Chelatococcus sp. YT9: one gene and its partner. The protein of the gene in region 1 interacts with the protein of each later gene in a pairwise test. Links are inferred from orthologs where the notes say so. Each region holds a gene or a part of one and is shown on either strand. Other genes may lie near its edges. The genes, in order: rpe and eno.

Region 1 (8,360 bases):
GCACCGCGCCTATGTGATGGTAACAGGCTCCATCACCATGTCGGGCACGGGGAAGGATCTTCTTGCGGATCCTCAGGTGCGCGCGGCCTATCTCGAAGGCGGGAGGCACTGATATGCAGGGCATTCTCTATGAAGAACCGTCATTTTGGCTCTTCGTGCTGGTGACCTGCATCATGGGGGGGTGGGCTGCGTGGATGACGGGCCGCGCCGTCGCGAGGACGTGGGGAAGTGTCGCGCAATGTATAGCCTACCTGATGGTTCTTGGCCTCGGCGTACGGTTTATTCACTTCGCTTTATTTAATGGACTGCTGCTTTCCATTCATTACTACATCGTCGATACTATCGTTATATCCGTCATCGGCTTAGCGGGTTACCGCTATACGCGTACAAGGCAGATGACGACCCAATATCGCTGGCTTTATGAGCGAACAAGCGCATTTAGCTGGCGGGAGCGCCGCCAGGACAGCGGCAACCATAGCAGCGCTTAAGATTCGGGGGGCAATACTGGCCGAAAGGTGAAGAACGGAGTGTCGGAATCCGGATGACTTCGCGCGGAAAAGGCGCGACAGTCATAGTCAGGGATGGGCGTAAAGCCCGTCAGCGAAGCCCCCCGGGCTTCGGGGGAGATCCAGAGGAGTTGCCGTATGAACAAGAATTTTCTATTGGCAAGCGTGGCGCTGGGTTTTGGCTTGGCCTTCAGCGGCATGGCGCTGGCCGATGTGAAAATGGGCGTGGCCGGCCCGATGACGGGAGGCAGCGCCTCCTTCGGTGCCCAGCTCAAGAATGGTGCCGAACAGGCTGTCGAGGATATCAACAAGGCCGGCGGCATTCTCGGCGAGAAGATCGTCCTCTCCGTCGGCGACGATGTCGCAGATCCCAAGCAGGGCGTTTCGGTCGCCAATAAATTCGCTGGCGAGGGCGTGAAATTCGTCATCGGACATTTCAATTCCGGCGTGTCGATCCCGGCTTCCGAGGTCTATAACGAGGCGGGAATACTGGCGATCTCGCCGGCCTCCACGAATCCTACGCTGACCGAGCGCAAGATGTGGAATATCTTCCGCACCTGCGGCCGTGATGATCAGCAGGGAGCCGTGGCTGGCGCTTACATCGCCCAGAATTTCAAGGGCAAGAACGTCGCGGTCGTTCACGACAAGACGCCCTATGGCAAGGGCCTTGCCGATGAGACCCAGAAGGCAATGGAAGCCAAGGGCGTGAAGCCCGTGCTCTATGAGGGCGTCAATACAGGCGAGAAGGACTATTCAGCTCTCGCCTCCAAGCTGAAAAGTGCGAATGTCGACCTCGTCTACTTCGGTGGCCTCTACACCGAAGCCGGTCTCATCATCCGTCAGATGCGAGACCAGGGTCTCAAAGCGCCGTTGATGTCAGGCGACGGCATCGTGTCGAGTGAGTTTGTCTCGATTGCAGGCCCAGGTGCTGAGGGCACGCTGATGACATTCGCGCCCGATCCGCGGAAGAACGCTGCCGCGAAAGATGCGGTGGCCGAGTTCAAGAAAAAGAACATCGATCCCGAGGCCTACACGCTTTACACTTATGCTGGCGTGCAGATCGTCAAGCAAGCGGCCGAGGAAGCAAAATCCCTCGATCCCAAGAAGGTCGCGGAGGTCATCCACTCCGGCAAGACCTTCAAGACCGTGCTCGGCGATCTCTCCTTCGACAAGAAGGGCGACATCACCCGTCCGGACTACGTCATGTATGTCTGGAAGAAAGATGCCGACGGCAAGATCAATTATGCCGGCAATGAGCTGACTAACTGATTTTCGGAGCTTCGTGCTTTGAGCAGCCCGCCTCAGGTCACTGTGGCGGGCTGTTTCTATCCGGCTGGTGGGCCTGCCTCGCGAGCTCCGCGCTTGCGATCCAAATCTTCAGTTGTCGAAACTTATTAATTTTTCGATCTCATTTTCTGATGCGCGCTCCGAACAGCGCCATCCCGACGCCTCCTCAAGGTGCGATATGGGGTTGATCGATCGCCAGCTCCCTTTTGAGGCGTGCCCACATTGCCTCTTCAAATCGCTCGGGCCATTCGATGCCGAGGGTTCGCGCGAACCGCCGGGCTCTCGGGAGATAAGCGGTCGCATAGGCGAGATAAGCCGGGACAATCGCCTCGCGGTGCGGCGTAAGCGCGGGCAAGGCCTCGAGGACATCCCGGTGTTCGCGGGTGATCAACCTGTTCAAGTGCAGTGCACCGCCCCTATTGGGGGCTCCTGTCTCCTCGATAAGAAGATCAATGAGCAGATTGCGAAGGTGGAAAACGCCGGTTACTGAATTGATATACTCCTGCCGTCTATGGCGAGAGGCAGCAATCCAAGGATTCGGATGAATTCTTCAAACTGCCATTTCAAGCGTCGCTGGTTCGGCGCACTCACGTCGGGCACTCGAGCCAAAGCGTCATAGATGCGGTCGTGATCGAAAAGCACCTTGATGCTGCCCTGCGAGAACTGCTGCATCTGCTCGGGCACCACAATCTGCACGTCGACGCGCAGCCATTCAGCCGTGATGGCGTTGATAAGCATCGGCTTGACCTGCCGATCCCACCAAAGAACAATCTCCCCCGTCTGGCCGACGGCGTCGCGCCAGAGGCTGGCGAATGCATCCGTCGGGCCGGCGGCGGTCACGGAGATGAAGTCGAGATCGCTGTAGGCATCCTCGAGGCCTACGCCGTAGCTCCCTCCTAGAAACAGCGCCCGAATGTCCGGCTTGTTCTCTAGAGCACGTGCTATCGTGGTGATCGCCGCCGCATTATTCATCGCCCCGCTCCATCTTCCGCGCCGTAGGCCCTTTCGACCACCGCGGGCTCTCCCACGGGGCAAAGCTCAAACGTGGCGCGGAGCCATTGTTACAGGGTATCGAAAGAGGGGTACATCTCCGGCAACATTAGCATGGCCAGCGGCGGCCATTCGCTCGCAGTAACGCGGATCCCGCTTGAGCGGCTGCTCAGCCGAGCTGCCCGAGCGCTGGAAAGGTCTCCAACAGCCAGAAGGACATGTTGGTGATGCTGCCGGTGAGAAAAGCGATGCCAGTGAGGATGAGGAGCGCCCCCATCGCCTTTTCGACGAGCTGGAGCCGTGTGCGCATGCGCTTCAGGAAGGCGATGAACGGCGGCATGGCGAAGGCTGCGATGAGAAAGGGAATGCCGAGACCAGCGGAATAGATCGCGAGGAGAAGCGCGCCCTGCCCCGCGGAGTCCTCGGAACCCGCAACCGCCAGGATTGCCGCGAGGATCGGCCCGATACAGGGCGTCCAGCCCAGCGCGAAAGCGAGGCCCATGACATAGGCGCCACCAAGGCCTGCCGGCTTGCGCACGCTGACCCGCGCCTCGCGATAGAGAAAAGCCAGGCGGAACACGCCAAGGAAGTGCAGGCCCATGATGATGATCGCGACGCCAGCGAGCGTGCCGAGGATATGCACGTATTGGCGAAAGATCTGTCCTAGCGCCGAGGCGGTGGCACCCAGCAGCACGAAGACGGTGGAAAAGCCAAGCACGAACAGGAGTGCCGTCGCGATCACGCGCCGGTTGACCTTTGGCGCTGCCCGCGTCCCGAGCTCGTCAATCGTCGTGCCTGCCAGATAGGTGAGATACGGCGGAACGAGCGGCAACACGCAGGGGCTGAGGAAGCTCAGCAGTCCGGCCAGCGCTGCGGCGGAAAAGGACACGTGCGTCATGCCGGCTGTTCTAGCGGTCGCCCTCTGGCGGAGGAAGAGCACATAGCGCCACATTGCGCGAATGTGAGCGACGGCACGGGATGCGGCCCGCTATTGAAATGACCGCCGCATATCAGGCAGTGTGGCCATCAGGTCCGCTTTGTACCGGGGGAAAAAGCATGGGCGCAGGTCGCAACCTCATCACCGATGTCGCGGGCATCCGAGTCGGCAATTCCCATGATGAAAAGCTCGCTTCAGGTGTAACCGTCGCGCTTTTCGATGAGGCGACCACAGCCTCCTGGATTGCGGTTGGCGGCGGTCCTGCAAGCCGCGACACCGGTTGCCTCGAACCGGACACCGTCGCCGAAGGGGTCGATGCCATTGTCTTGTCTGGCGGATCCGGCTTCGGTCTCGATGCGGCCGGCGGCGTTCAGGCTTGGCTGCGCGAGCACGAGCGCGGCTTTCTCGTCGGCTCGGTACGCGTGCCGCTCGTCCCGCAGGCCATCTGTTTCGACCTGCTCAACGGCGGCGACAAGGACTGGGGCCGCTATCCGCCCTATCGCGAGCTGGGCTACGCTGCCTGCGAGGCAGCCACCGAAGACTTCGCGTTGGGAACGGCGGGCGGCGGCTATGGCGCCACGACGGTTAATCTCAAGGGCGGTCTCGGCTCGGCCAGCGCCGTGACGAACAATGGCTTCACCGTCGGCGCGATGGTCGTCGTCAATGCCATTGGATCTGCGGTCATCGACGGCGGCCCGCATTTCTGGGCCGGCGCCTATGAAGTGGACGCGGAGTTCGGCGGTCTCGGCCTGCCCGCCCATGTCCGCCCGGAGATGCGGCCCATGCACTGGAAGGGCGGCCCACAGCCCGCGACCACCATCGCCATGGTGGCGACCGACGCCGTGCTCGACAAGGCGATGGCCAAGCGCCTCGCCATGGTGGCCCAGACCGGCCTCGCCAAGGGGCTGCGGCTGTCGCACGCGCTTTTCGACGGCGACACGGTCTTCGCCGCGGCCACCGGTCGCAAGCCTTTGATCGACCGTTACAACGACATCATCGAAATCGGTGCGACGGCCGCCGATTGCCTGGCGCGCGCCATCGCACGCGGCGTCTATGAGGCAACCGCCCTGCCGTTTCCGGAATCACCGCCGGCTTGGCGCGACAAGTTCGGGCGGAGCGGCTGAGCCTGCGCTCACCTGCCGGCGCGCGATGCACCCTGACCCGGCACATGGCAACACGGCTGTTGCCGTGCTGACCATCGGGAAAGCGCCAAGCCGGCAATACCCCGACTTGGCGTGCCCGCCTCTTCCCGCCGGGGAGAGGTGTGAGCCAGCCATTACCGTCACACAACGGCCGATCACTAGCGTCCCCTCTCCCGAGTGGGAGAGGGACAGGGTGAGGGAAGAACGTCTCGGCAAGAGAAGGTCTTTCCCGCCCTCTCAGAACCGATCAACCCGGAAGGGTGTCGGATCGACGAAGGGCGTCTCTCCGGTGACCATTTCGGCGATCAACCGTCCCGTAACCGGACCAAGCGTGAGGCCATGGTGGGCATGGCCGAAGGAGAACCAGAGATTGGGATGGCGGGGCGCCTTGCCGATGATGGGCATCATATCGGGCGTGCAGGGCCGCGCGCCCATCCAGGGCTCGTTGTCCAGCCGTTCAGCGAGCGGGAAGAACTCCCGCGCGATGGGCTCGGCGCGTGCCAACTGCACCGGCGTTTTCATACCGTCGCGACGGGCGAATTCCGCGCCCGTGGTCAGGCGGACACCGCGTGCCATCGGCACCAGGAAATAACCACGCTCGGTGTCGAGCACCGGGTGGTTCAGCTTCGCGTCGCCCGCGGGCCGGTAATGCATGTGATATCCGCGCTTCACGGCGAGCGGTAGGCGGTAGCCGAGCGGCTTCGTCACCATGTCCGCCCACGGTCCCAGCGCCACGACGGCCGTTCCTGCCGTGAGCGGCCCGTGTGGCGTGACGAGGCGCCAACCCTGGCCGACGTTCTCGAGGGTGGCGGCATTGCCTTGCACATAGCGGCCGCCGAGCGCCTCGAAATGCTTGAAATAGGCAACCGCCAGCCCGTGCGGGTCATTGATCGTGGTTGGCTCGGTCCAGTGCAGCCCACCGATGAGGACGGGCGCCAGATGCGGCTCCTCAGCCTCAAGCGTCGGCAAGTCGAGCGCCCGATAGCCAAGCCCGAATTCGCGATGCCAGCGCTCCGCCTCTGCGAGGCGAATGTCGCGCTGCTGAGGTGTACGAAACACCTTGAACCAGCCGTCTCGCTTGAAGAACTGGGTGGCGTCCGCCTCGCGCGCCAACGCGTCGTGCTCGGACACGCAGTGGGCGATCAGGGTGGCGTATTTCCTGGCGATCTCCGCATGGCGCGCCGGACGGGAATGGTGCCAGTATTTCCACAGGAATGGCGCAAGATCGAGCAGCGCGGAAGGATGGTAATGTGCGTCGATGGTGCGGTTGAGGCCGTAGCGAAGCAACGCGCCGAAATCATGCGGGAAGCCATAGGGGTAAACGCCCTCGCTCTGCACCAGCCCGGCATTGCCATAGGACGTTTCCTGCGCCGGACCGCGACGATCGAGGAGAACAACGGAGCGCCCACGCTTCTGAAGATGAAGAGCAACGGAAATACCAACGATGCCCGCGCCGAGCACCACGACGTCAGATTGCATGGAATCCCTCGATCACCGCGCTGTGAAACGACGAGCTTGCATAGCTTTTCTGCCGGTGCAACACCATCTTCATAAGGCTTTATCGTCGCCTGTGATTTGCCGCACCGCGGCGGGCGTGCTACCTGCCGGTCTCGCACATCCTGACCGGTCATCTTGGCAGCAATGGCAACCACACCCATGAGTAGCCCCATCATCATCGCCCCCTCGATTCTCGCCGCCGACTTCGCCCGCTTCGGCGAGGAGGTCCGTGCCATCGACGGGGCGGGCGCGGACTGGATCCATGTGGATGTGATGGATGGTCATTTCGTGCCGAATATCAGCTTCGGGCCTGAAGTCGTGCGGGCCATCCGCCCCGTGACACCGAAGACGCTCGATGTGCATCTGATGATCGCCCCGGTCGATCCCTATCTCGAGGCCTTCGCCCAGGCCGGCGCCGATCTCATCACGGTCCATGCCGAAGCCGGGCCGCATTTGCATCGCTCGCTGCAAACGATCCGGGCCCTCGGCAAGAAGGCGGGCGTCGCGCTCAATCCGGCCACACCGGCATCCGCCGTCGCCCATGTGCTCGATCTCGTCGATCTCGTGCTGGTGATGAGCGTCAATCCAGGGTTCGGCGGGCAGAGCTTCATTCCGTCGGCCGTGGAAAAGGTTGCCGCGATCCGCGACATGGTCGCCGGACGGGCTATTCACATCGAGGTCGACGGCGGTATCACGGCCGCGACGGCGCCGCTTGTCACCGCGGCCGGCGCCGACGTGCTGGTCGCCGGCTCGGCGGTGTTCAAGGACGGCGCGGCGCATTATTCCGGCCATATCGATGCCATTCGCAAAGCGGCTGAGACGGCTCGCGGCGAATGGGCGTAAGGCCCGGAGACTTTACTGGCCCCCGACTTTAGTCAGCCAGCACGTTATGAGGCCAGGACGTATGAGGCCAAGTCCCTGGGAGGTGACGAGGCCCGACGAGTATTATAGGTGAGGCGGCCACGGATAAGACAAGGCAGCCCCCGTTCAACGAGGAATAGGTGATGATCCCCCGCTACTCTCGCCCCGAGATGGTTGCCATCTGGTCGCCCGAAACGAAGTTTCGCATCTGGTTCGAGATCGAGGCTCATGCCACGACGGCGCTGGCCGAGCTCGGGGTGGTGCCGAAAGAGGCCGCCGAAAAGGTCTGGGAGAAGGGCTCCGCCGCCACGTTCGACGTCGAGCGCATCGATGCCATCGAGCGCGAGGTGAAGCACGACGTCATCGCCTTCCTGACCCATCTCGCCGAGATCGTCGGGCCTGAAGCCCGCTTCGTGCACCAGGGCATGACGTCGTCGGACGTGCTCGACACCTGCTTCAACGTGCAGCTCGTCAAGGCCAGCGACATCCTCCTCAAGGATATCGACACCCTGCTCGCCGCGCTGGAGCGGCGCGCCTTCGAATACAAGATGACGCCGACCATCGGCCGCTCGCACGGCATCCACGCCGAGCCCGTTACCTTCGGCCTCAAGCTCGCGCAGGCCTATGCCGAGTTCAAGCGTAACCGCGACCGCCTCGTGGCCGCGCGGGAGGAGGTCGCGACCTGCGCCATCTCCGGCGCCGTCGGCACCTTCGCCAACATCGATCCGCGCATCGAGGCCTATGTGGCCGACAAGATGGGGCTCGCCGTCGAGCCGGTCTCCACGCAGGTCATCCCGCGGGATCGGCACGCGATGTTCTTCGCGACGCTCGGGGTGATCGCCTCGTCGATCGAGCGGCTCGCGACGGAGATCCGCCATCTCCAGCGCTCGGAAGTCTATGAGGCTGAGGAGTTTTTCTCGGAAGGCCAGAAGGGCTCGTCCGCGATGCCGCACAAGCGCAACCCGGTGCTGACGGAAAACCTCACCGGCCTCGCGCGCATGGTGCGCAGCTATGCGCTGCCGGCGATGGAAAACGTGGCCCTCTGGCACGAACGCGACATATCGCATTCCTCCGTCGAGCGCATGATCGGGCCAGACGCCACCGTCACGCTCGACTTCGCCCTCGGGCGCCTTGCCGGCG
Region 2 (8,535 bases), 1.4 Mb from region 1 along the record:
TTGATCAGCTCTTCCTCGGTCGTCTCCAGGTTCATGGCAATCACGAAGCCCTGGATGAGTTCCGTCACTTCGGCGCCGATCATGTGAGCGCCGAGGAGCTTGCCGGTCTTCTTGTCGAAGATCGTCTTCACCAGGCCGTCCGGCTCGCCGAGCGCGATCGCCTTGCCGTTGCCGACGAAGGGGAAACGGCCGACGCGGATGTCGTAGCCCGCCTCCTTGGCCTTGGCTTCCGTCAAACCGACGGAGGCGATCTGCGGGTGGCAGTAGGTGCAGCCGGGGATCATCAGCTTGTCCATGGCGTGCGGGTGCAGGCCCTTGATGGCTTCGACGCAGATGACGCCCTCGTGCTCGGCCTTGTGCGCCAGCATGGGCGGACCGGCCACGTCGCCGATCGCATAGATGCCGGCGACGGAGGTCTTGCCGAGACCGTCGGTCTTGATCGTGCCGCGGTCGATGGTCACGCCGAGCGCCTCAAGCCCGAGGTTCTCGATATTGCCGACGACGCCCACCGCCGAGATGACCCGGTCGACGGTGAGGCTCTGGGTGCCGCCCTTGCCGTCGTCGATCGTGGCGGTCACGCTGTCCGCCTTCTTGTCGAGCTTGGTGACTTTGGCGCCGGTCATTACCTTGATGCCCTGCTTCTCGAAGCGCTTGCGCGCCAGCGCGGCGATCTCGGCATCTTCGACCGGCAGGATCTGCGGCAGCACCTCGACGACCGTCACCTCAGCGCCCAGCGTGCGGTAGAAGGAAGCGAACTCGATGCCGATCGCGCCTGAACCGACGACCAGCAAGGACTTCGGCATAGTCTCGGGGACCATGGCCTCGAAATACGTCCAGACCAGCTTGCCGTCGGGCTCAAGGCCGGGCAGCACGCGCGGGCGGGCACCCGTCGCCACGATGATATGCTTGGCTGCATAGGTGCCGGCGCCCTTGGTGCTCTTCGGCGCCGCGGCCGTGCCGTCGCGCGGCTTGGCCGCGTCCTTCACGACGATCTCGCCGGGCTTGGCGATCGTCGCCTGTCCCCAGATGACGTCGATCTTGTTCTTCTTCATAAGGAACGCGACGCCATTGTTCAGTTGGGTCGAGACCCCGCGCGAACGCTTCACGACGGCGGCTGGATCGGGACGGATCGTGCCCTCGAGGACCAGCCCGTAGTCCTTGGCGTGGGTGGCGTAGTGATAGATTTCCGCGGAGCGCAGCAGCGCCTTGGTGGGAATGCAGCCCCAGTTCAGGCAGATCCCGCCGAGATGCTCGCGCTCCACGACGGCCGTCTTGAAGCCCAGCTGCGCAGCACGGATCGCGGCTACATAACCGCCGGGACCGCCACCGATGACGATGATGTCGTATTGATCGGCCATTGACGCTCACTCTCTCTGTGATGACCGGGCTGTCGCCGCCGGTCATCGCGATCGAAAAGGCTGTGCCACAAAGTCTCGCGATGGCCGGGCCCACGCCCGGCCATGACGGCGTAACGCGGCGTTACACCAGCATTCCCATCGGGTTCTCGATGAGCTGCTTGAAGGCGGAGATGAGTTCCGCCCCCAGCGCACCATCGACGGCGCGGTGATCGGTCGACAGGGTCACGGTCATCACCGTGGCGATGGCTGGCGCATTGTTCTTCACCACGACGCGCTTCTCACCGGCGCCCACCGCGAGGATCGTCGCGTGGGGCGGATTGATGACCGCGGAGAAGTCCTTGATGCCAAACATGCCGAGGTTGGACACGGCCGTGGAGCCGCCCTGGTATTCCTCGGGCTTCAGCTTGCGGGTGCGGGCGCGCGCCGCATAATCCTTCATCTCGTTGGAGATGGTGGACAGCGTCTTCGTTTCCGCCTTGCGCACCACCGGCGTGATGAGGCCGCCCGGAATCGCGACGGCCACACCGACATCCGCATGCTTGTGGCGCAGCATGGCGCTGTCCGTCCAAGAGACATTGGCGTCCGGGACGCGTATGAGCGACACGGCAAGGGCCTTGATGACGAAGTCGTTGACCGAGACCTTGTAAGCAGGCTTGCCCTCGCCGTCCTTCGGCGCTGCGGCGTTGATCTGCTCCCGCAAGGCGAGCAGCGCATCGAGCTCGCAATCGACCGACAGGTAGAAATGCGGGATCGTCTGCTTGGACTCGGTCAGCCGGCGCGCGATGGTCTTGCGCATCGAATCGTGCGGGATCTCCTCGAAGCTGCCGGGTTCGAACAGCTTCTTGACCTGCTCGTCGGCCATGCCGGCCGCGAGCGGCGTGGCGGCCGTCTTCGGTGCCTGAGCTGCGGGCGCAGCGGCCGCCGGCGCCGGCTTGGCCGCACCCCCGGCAAGGGCGGCCTTCACGTCGCGCTCGACGACACGGCCATGCGGGCCCGAGCCGGCGATAGCCGCAATGTCGATGCCGCCGTCCCGGGCAAGACGCTTGGCGAGTGGGGAGGCGAATACCCGCCCCCCCTCGCCCGCCGGCTTCGCGACCGGTTGCGGCGCGGAGGTCACTGCAGCATCAGACTTGGCTTCGGCAGACTTGGCTTCGGCAGACTTGGCTTCCGCAGGTCTGGCTTCCGCAGGCTTGGCCTCGGCAGCTGCCGGCGCCTTGGCCGGCTGTTCAGTCTGTGGGGCCTCGCTCTTCGCGGGCGCAGCGGCTGCTCCACCCTTGCCGGCGCCGGCGGCGACTTCCTTAGGGTCCTCGCCGTCACTGGCGATGACCGCGATGAGCTCGTTCACAGGCACGTCGGCTGTGCCTTCAGGCACGACGATCTTGGCGAGGATGCCCTCGTCGACCGCCTCGACCTCCATGGTCGCTTTATCGGTCTCGATCTCGGCGAGCACATCACCGGACGAGACCTTGTCGCCTTCCTTCTTCAGCCACTTGGCGAGGTTGCCCTTCTCCATCGTGGGCGACAATGCTGGCATCAGGATATTGGCGGGCATGGTCGTTTCCTCAAAAACCAGTAGGCCGGCATGTCAGCGGTCATGCACCCAGCGCGGCCTCAAGAGGGTGGAGTAGCGCGAGCATTGTCAGGCGCCCTGCAGGCTTCCCACCCCGGGTGGAACCGGGGTGGATGAAACGGGAGGCATCGCCTGCCACGGCGGCTCACCGGTAGGTGACAGCCTTGACCGCCTCGATAACCTCGGCGACCGACGGCAGCGCAAGCTTCTCGAGATTGGCGGCATAGGGCATCGGCACGTCTTTGGCCGACACGCGCGCGACCGGAGCGTCGAGATAGTCGAAGGCTTCCGTCATGACGCGCGCCGCGATCTCAGCGCCGACGCCCGATTGCTGCCAACCTTCCTCGACGGTGACCAGACGGCCGGTCTTCTTCACGGAAGTGACAATGGTCTCGGTATCCATCGGCCGGATCGTCCTGAGGTCGATCACTTCGGCATTGATGCCTTCGCCCGCCAGTTCCTCGGCAGCCTTCAAGGCGTAGGTCATTCCGATCGACCAGGACACGATGGTGACGTCGGCGCCTTCGCGCACGATACGCGCCTTGCCGATCGGCAGGACGTAGTCGTCGAGCTTCGGCACCGGGAAGGAATGGCCGTAGAGGATTTCGTTCTCGAGGAAGATCACCGGATTGGGGTTCCGGATAGCCGCCTTGAGGAGGCCCTTGGCGTCGGCGGCGCTATAGGGCGCGATCACCGTCAGGCCGGGAATATGGCTGTACCAGGAGGCGTAGTCCTGGCTGTGCTGGGCGGCAACACGGGCGGCCGCGCCGTTCGGGCCGCGGAAGACGATCGGACAGCCGAGCTGGCCCCCGGACATATAGAGCGTCTTCGCGGCCGAGTTGATGATCTGATCGATCGCCTGCATGGCGAAGTTGAAGGTCATGAACTCGACGATGGGCTTGAGGCCTGTGAAGGCTGCGCCAACACCGAGACCGGCGAAGCCATGTTCGGTGATCGGCGTGTCGACGACGCGCCGGGCGGTAAACTCCTGCAGGAGACCCTGGGTCACCTTGTAGGCGCCCTGGTATTCCGCGACTTCCTCGCCCATCACGAAGACCGCCTCGTCGCGGCGCATCTCTTCTGCCATCGCGTCGCGCAAAGCCTCGCGAACGGTCATCTGGACGAATTCGGTGCCCTCGGGCACTTCCGGATCGGGCTGAGCCTTTGGCTGCGGCGGCACGGACACGGCCGAGGGCGCAGGCGAGGCAGGCTTGGGCGCCTCGGGCGCCTTCATCTCGCGCGCCGCGGCTTCGCTGGTCGATTCGTCCGGTGACGGCCTTGGCGCATCGGCGGGCTTCGCCGCGGACGCGGCAGAGACATCCTCACCCTCGCCGGCAATAAGGGCGATCGGCGTGTTGACGGCCACATCCTCGCTTCCCTCGGGGATGAGGATCTTGGCGAGCGTACCCTCGTCGACGGCTTCCACCTCCATGGTGGCCTTGTCCGTCTCGATCTCTGCGAGCACGTCGCCGGAGCGGACGCTATCGCCTTCTTTTTTAAGCCATTTAGACAGTTTGCCGCTTTCCATGGTCGGGGAAAGGGCGGGCATCAATACGTCGATGGGCATGGTCTGGACTTTCGCGAACGGTCTGAGGGCGCTTCGAGGCGGCCGGCCGACGCGGATGCGCCGGGACGGACTTGATCCCCGACGGACTACTTCAGGACATCTGTCCAGAGCTCGGACGGATCGGGTTCCGGGTCGTGGGTCGCGAAGTCTGCTGCCTCGTTGACGATCTCGCGCACCTGCGCGTCGACTGCCTTCAATTCGTCTTCCGGGACTTTCCAATCGTTCAGGAGCCTGCGGCGTACCTGCTCGATCGGATCATGCTCCTCGCGCATCCGCTGCACTTCGTCCTTGGACCGGTACTTTGCCGGGTCGGACATGGAGTGGCCGCGATAGCGGTAGGTCTGCATCTCGAGGATATAGGGGCCGTTGCCGGCGCGAGCCCATTCCATGGCGCGCTCGCCGGCCGCCTTGACCGCGCGCACATCCATGCCGTCCACCTGCTCGCCGGGGATATTGAACGAGGAGCCTCGCTTCGAGAAATCCGTCTGAGCTGAGGAGCGCGCCACCGAGGTGCCCATCGCATAGCGATTGTTCTCGATGACATAGACAACGGGGAGCTTCCACAGCTCCGCCATGTTGAAGCTCTCGTAGACCTGCCCCTGGTTGGCGGCACCATCACCGAAGTAGGTCAGGCTAACGCGCTTTTCGTTCCGGTAGCGATTGGCGAAGGCGAGCCCGGTGCCGAGCGACACCTGCGCGCCGACGATGCCATGGCCACCGTAGAAGTTCTTCTCCTTGGAGAACATGTGCATCGAGCCACCTTTGCCCTTGGAGTAGCCTCCGCGGCGGCCGGTGAGCTCGGCCATGACGCCCTTGGCATCCATGCCAGCGGCCAACATGTGGCCGTGGTCACGATAGCCGGTGATGACCTGGTCGCCTTCCTTCGAGGCGGCCTGCATGCCGACCACGACGGCTTCCTGGCCGATGTAGAGGTGACAGAAGCCGCCGATCAGGCCCATGCCGTACATCTGGCCGGCCTTTTCCTCGAAGCGGCGGATAAGGAGCATCTCGCGGAAAGCAGCGAGGTCCTGGTCCTTGGTGAAATCAGCTGGAGATGTGGAGCCTGCCCTGGCGGAATTGCGCGCTGTGGTGGCTGTCTTCTTGGCCGGCGCCTTGGTGGCGCGGCTGCCGCGGCGAGTTCCGGCGGCGTCTGAGGTCACGGAGTCAATCTTGGCGTCCGAGCGCGAAGATTTTCGAGCAGCTAGGGACATCAGCATCCTCCCGAAGCGAGTTCTTGGGAGAATATGTAACGTACCCCCGCGCTATTGGCGAGCCCCAAACCGTATAAATATTAGATACAACTGCAACTAACAGCCTGAAAACGCGCGTCTTTTTTAGCTTAACCGATTTTCGGTTAAGGGGGTGACGACCCACGCGTGACAGGCGACGCGAAGGATTTCGAGCCCCCTTCTGCCTCAGCATTAAGTAGTATAACGACTTCGTTTTTATGCACAAATCCGAGCGTCTGGCGGACCTGGCCGTCGAGCACGTCATAGTCGATCGTGTCGGATCGCAGCATCGAGGCGCGCTTCTCCCAGGAGGCTCTCTCTGCCTTCAGGGCTGTGAGCTCCTCCGTCAACTCGAACTTCTCGCGCTTCAGCTCACGTTTGGCTTCAAGGCCACGCGCGCCGTGGTGCGCGTGGAAGACGAAATATCCCACGATAGCGCTCGATATCGCATAGAGCGCGAGGGGAATGAGGACAGCACGGCGACGTTTGCGAACTACCATACGGTGATGATGCTCGCTCGTGGTTAAAAAGCGGTTAGAACGCCGGGGTTGTCACCTGTCATGCGTGAAAAAAATGGCCGGGAGTTACCCGGCCATTGTCTGGGTTCCGAAGCTGTCGCGGTGGGATCAGCCGCGCGCCAGCGCGGCGAGCGCCGCACGGCCCGCGTAACGGGCTTCAGTATCGAGTTCCTGCTCGATGCGCAGGAGCTGGTTGTACTTTGCCGTACGGTCCGAACGGGCCAGCGAGCCGGTCTTGATCTGCCCGCAATTCGTCGCGACCGCGAGGTCGGCGATCGTCGAATCCTCGGTTTCACCCGAGCGGTGCGACATCACGGCCCGATAGGCGCTGCGCTGGGCGAGGTCGACGGCAGCAAGCGTCTCGGTGAGCGAGCCGATCTGGTTCACCTTCACGAGGATGGCGTTGCCGACGCCCCGGTTGATGCCTTCCTGAAGACGCGTGACGTTGGTGACGAAGAGGTCGTCGCCGACGAGCTGCGTCTTGGTGCCGACGGCGTCAGTGAGCGCCTTCCACCCCTCCCAGTCGTCCTCGGACATGCCGTCCTCGATCGAGGCGATCGGATAGTCGGCGACGAGCTTGGCGAGATAGGCCACCTGCTCCTCCGGCGAGCGGGTCTTGCCTTCACCGGCATAGACGTAAGAGCCGTTCTTGAAGAACTCGGTCGCTGCGCAGTCGAGCGCCAGAACCACATCGCGGCCAGGCTCGAAGCCGGCGGTTCGGATGGCTTGCATGACGAAATCAAGGGCCGCCTCCGCCGACGGCAGGTTCGGCGCGAAGCCGCCTTCGTCGCCGACATTCGTGTTATGGCCGGCGTCTTTCAGGGCCTTCTTCAACGTGTGGAAGATCTCGGCGCCGGTGCGGAGCGCCTCGGAGAAGCTTGGCGCACCAACGGGCATCACCATGAATTCCTGGAAGTCGATGGGGTTGTCCGCATGGGCGCCGCCATTGACGATATTCATCATCGGCACGGGCAGGACGCGCGCCTGGGTGCCGCCGACATAACGGTAGAGCGGCAAGCCACTCGCCTGCGCGGCCGCCTTGGCAACCGCCAGCGACACGCCGAGGATCGCATTGGCACCGATTCGGGATTTGTTCGGCGTGCCGTCGAGTTCGATCAGAGCCTCGTCGATCCTTACCTGATCCTGCGCATCGAGGCCGCCGATCGCCTCGAAGACTTCCGTATTGACGGCGTCGACAGCCTTCAGCACGCCCTTGCCGAGATAACGCGATTTATCGCCGTCGCGCAGCTCGACCGCCTCGTGGGCACCTGTCGAGGCGCCCGAGGGGACCGCCGCACGGCCGAAGGAGCCATCTTCCAGCGCGACATCGACCTCGACGGTGGGATTGCCGCGACTGTCGAGTATTTCACGGGCGACGATATCGACGATCGATGTCATGAAGCATCCTCCCAGCCACAAGCGGGCTGTACAATTGACAACAGGCCGCCCGCGGCGCGGACGGCAGCCTTGGAAAACACCGTCCGGCTTTTACGCCAACTGCTCCGGACGGCAAAGGGCGGATACGCGGACCGCGTCCGGGCTTGCGCCGGGAGGCCGCGTGAGCCACAGAACTCGGCGTAAAAGGATGACACCGAGATGACAAGCGACCTCAAGCCTGCAAACTTGCAACTGGGCAAGCCCACCGCCCTCCCCGCATCTCCCGATGAGGCGGAGCTCGATCGGGTGCCCAATCCGCAGGCCGGCACGCGCTATGTCGCGCGCTTCACCTGCCCGGAATTCACGTCTCTCTGCCCGGTCACCGGCCAGCCGGATTTTGGCATTCTCGTGATCGACTATGTGCCGGGCGAGTGGCTCGTGGAATCAAAGTCCCTGAAGCTCTATCTCCACGCCTTCCGCAACCATGGCGCCTTCCATGAGGACTGCACCGTCTCGATCGGGCTGCGCCTCGCAGCGCTCCTTGAGCCCGTGTGGCTGCGGATCGGCGGTTATTGGTACCCGCGCGGCGGCATCCCGATCGACGTCTTCTGGCAGACCGGCGCCCCGCCCGATGGCTTGTTCCTGCCCGACCAGGGCGTGCCGCCCTACCGCGCGCGGGGATAGACCCGTGGCAGGAGCTTCCCCCAAGCATCGTGGCACGTTGGCCCTCGGGATGAATCCCCTTCCCGTCGCTACGCGACGCCGGGGATGACACACCGCCTTGGCGCATCAGGCTCCGTGTCATCTCCGGCGGGCCGCATAGCAGCCCGAAAGGGATCTATGAACGCACGATGCGCCGGAGGGACAACGTCGGTCCGCAAGGCTCGCTACGGCGCGGTGCTGTTCCAGGCCTTGA

What was found.
Region 2: the proteins of rpe (region 1) and eno interact in binary tests that used the Escherichia coli proteins (3 or more experiments, as listed by UniProt). The link is inferred for Chelatococcus sp. YT9 from one-to-one orthologs.

Annotation. Positions count from the first base shown.
Region 1 is NZ_JAHBRW010000001.1:2,729,297-2,737,656, reverse strand. What follows is about bases 5,612-8,360. They hold rpe (ribulose-phosphate 3-epimerase), read left to right. Parts: upstream 5,612-6,518; coding sequence 6,519-7,202; downstream 7,203-8,360. Other genes in these bases: purB (adenylosuccinate lyase), read left to right, coding at 7,364-8,360; KIO76_RS12425 (NAD(P)/FAD-dependent oxidoreductase), read right to left, coding at 5,612-6,341. In the rest of the region: KIO76_RS12460 (ABC transporter ATP-binding protein), read left to right, coding at 1-112; KIO76_RS12455 (DUF6867 family protein), read left to right, coding at 114-488; KIO76_RS12450 (branched-chain amino acid ABC transporter substrate-binding protein), read left to right, coding at 645-1,775; KIO76_RS12445 (hypothetical protein), read right to left, coding at 1,960-2,193; KIO76_RS12440 (hypothetical protein), read right to left, coding at 2,277-2,765; KIO76_RS12435 (cytochrome c biogenesis CcdA family protein), read right to left, coding at 2,953-3,681; KIO76_RS12430 (P1 family peptidase), read left to right, coding at 3,840-4,844; more of KIO76_RS12425, read right to left, coding at 5,100-5,611. UniProt on the Escherichia coli protein: Catalyzes the reversible epimerization of D-ribulose 5-phosphate to D-xylulose 5-phosphate.
Region 2 is NZ_JAHBRW010000001.1:4,102,872-4,111,406, reverse strand. What follows is about bases 5,496-8,419. They hold eno (phosphopyruvate hydratase), read right to left. Parts: upstream 7,641-8,419; coding sequence 6,351-7,640; downstream 5,496-6,350. Other genes in these bases: queF (preQ(1) synthase), read left to right, coding at 7,839-8,303; KIO76_RS18965 (FtsB family cell division protein), read right to left, coding at 5,850-6,224; pdhA (pyruvate dehydrogenase (acetyl-transferring) E1 component subunit alpha), read right to left, coding at 5,496-5,655. Outside these bases: lpdA (dihydrolipoyl dehydrogenase), read right to left, coding at 1-1,358; KIO76_RS18980 (pyruvate dehydrogenase complex dihydrolipoamide acetyltransferase), read right to left, coding at 1,480-2,910; KIO76_RS18975 (pyruvate dehydrogenase complex E1 component subunit beta), read right to left, coding at 3,074-4,495; more of pdhA, read right to left, coding at 4,582-5,495; KIO76_RS18950 (thiamine phosphate synthase), read right to left, coding at 8,507-8,535. UniProt on the Escherichia coli protein: Catalyzes the reversible conversion of 2-phosphoglycerate (2-PG) into phosphoenolpyruvate (PEP). It is essential for the degradation of carbohydrates via glycolysis.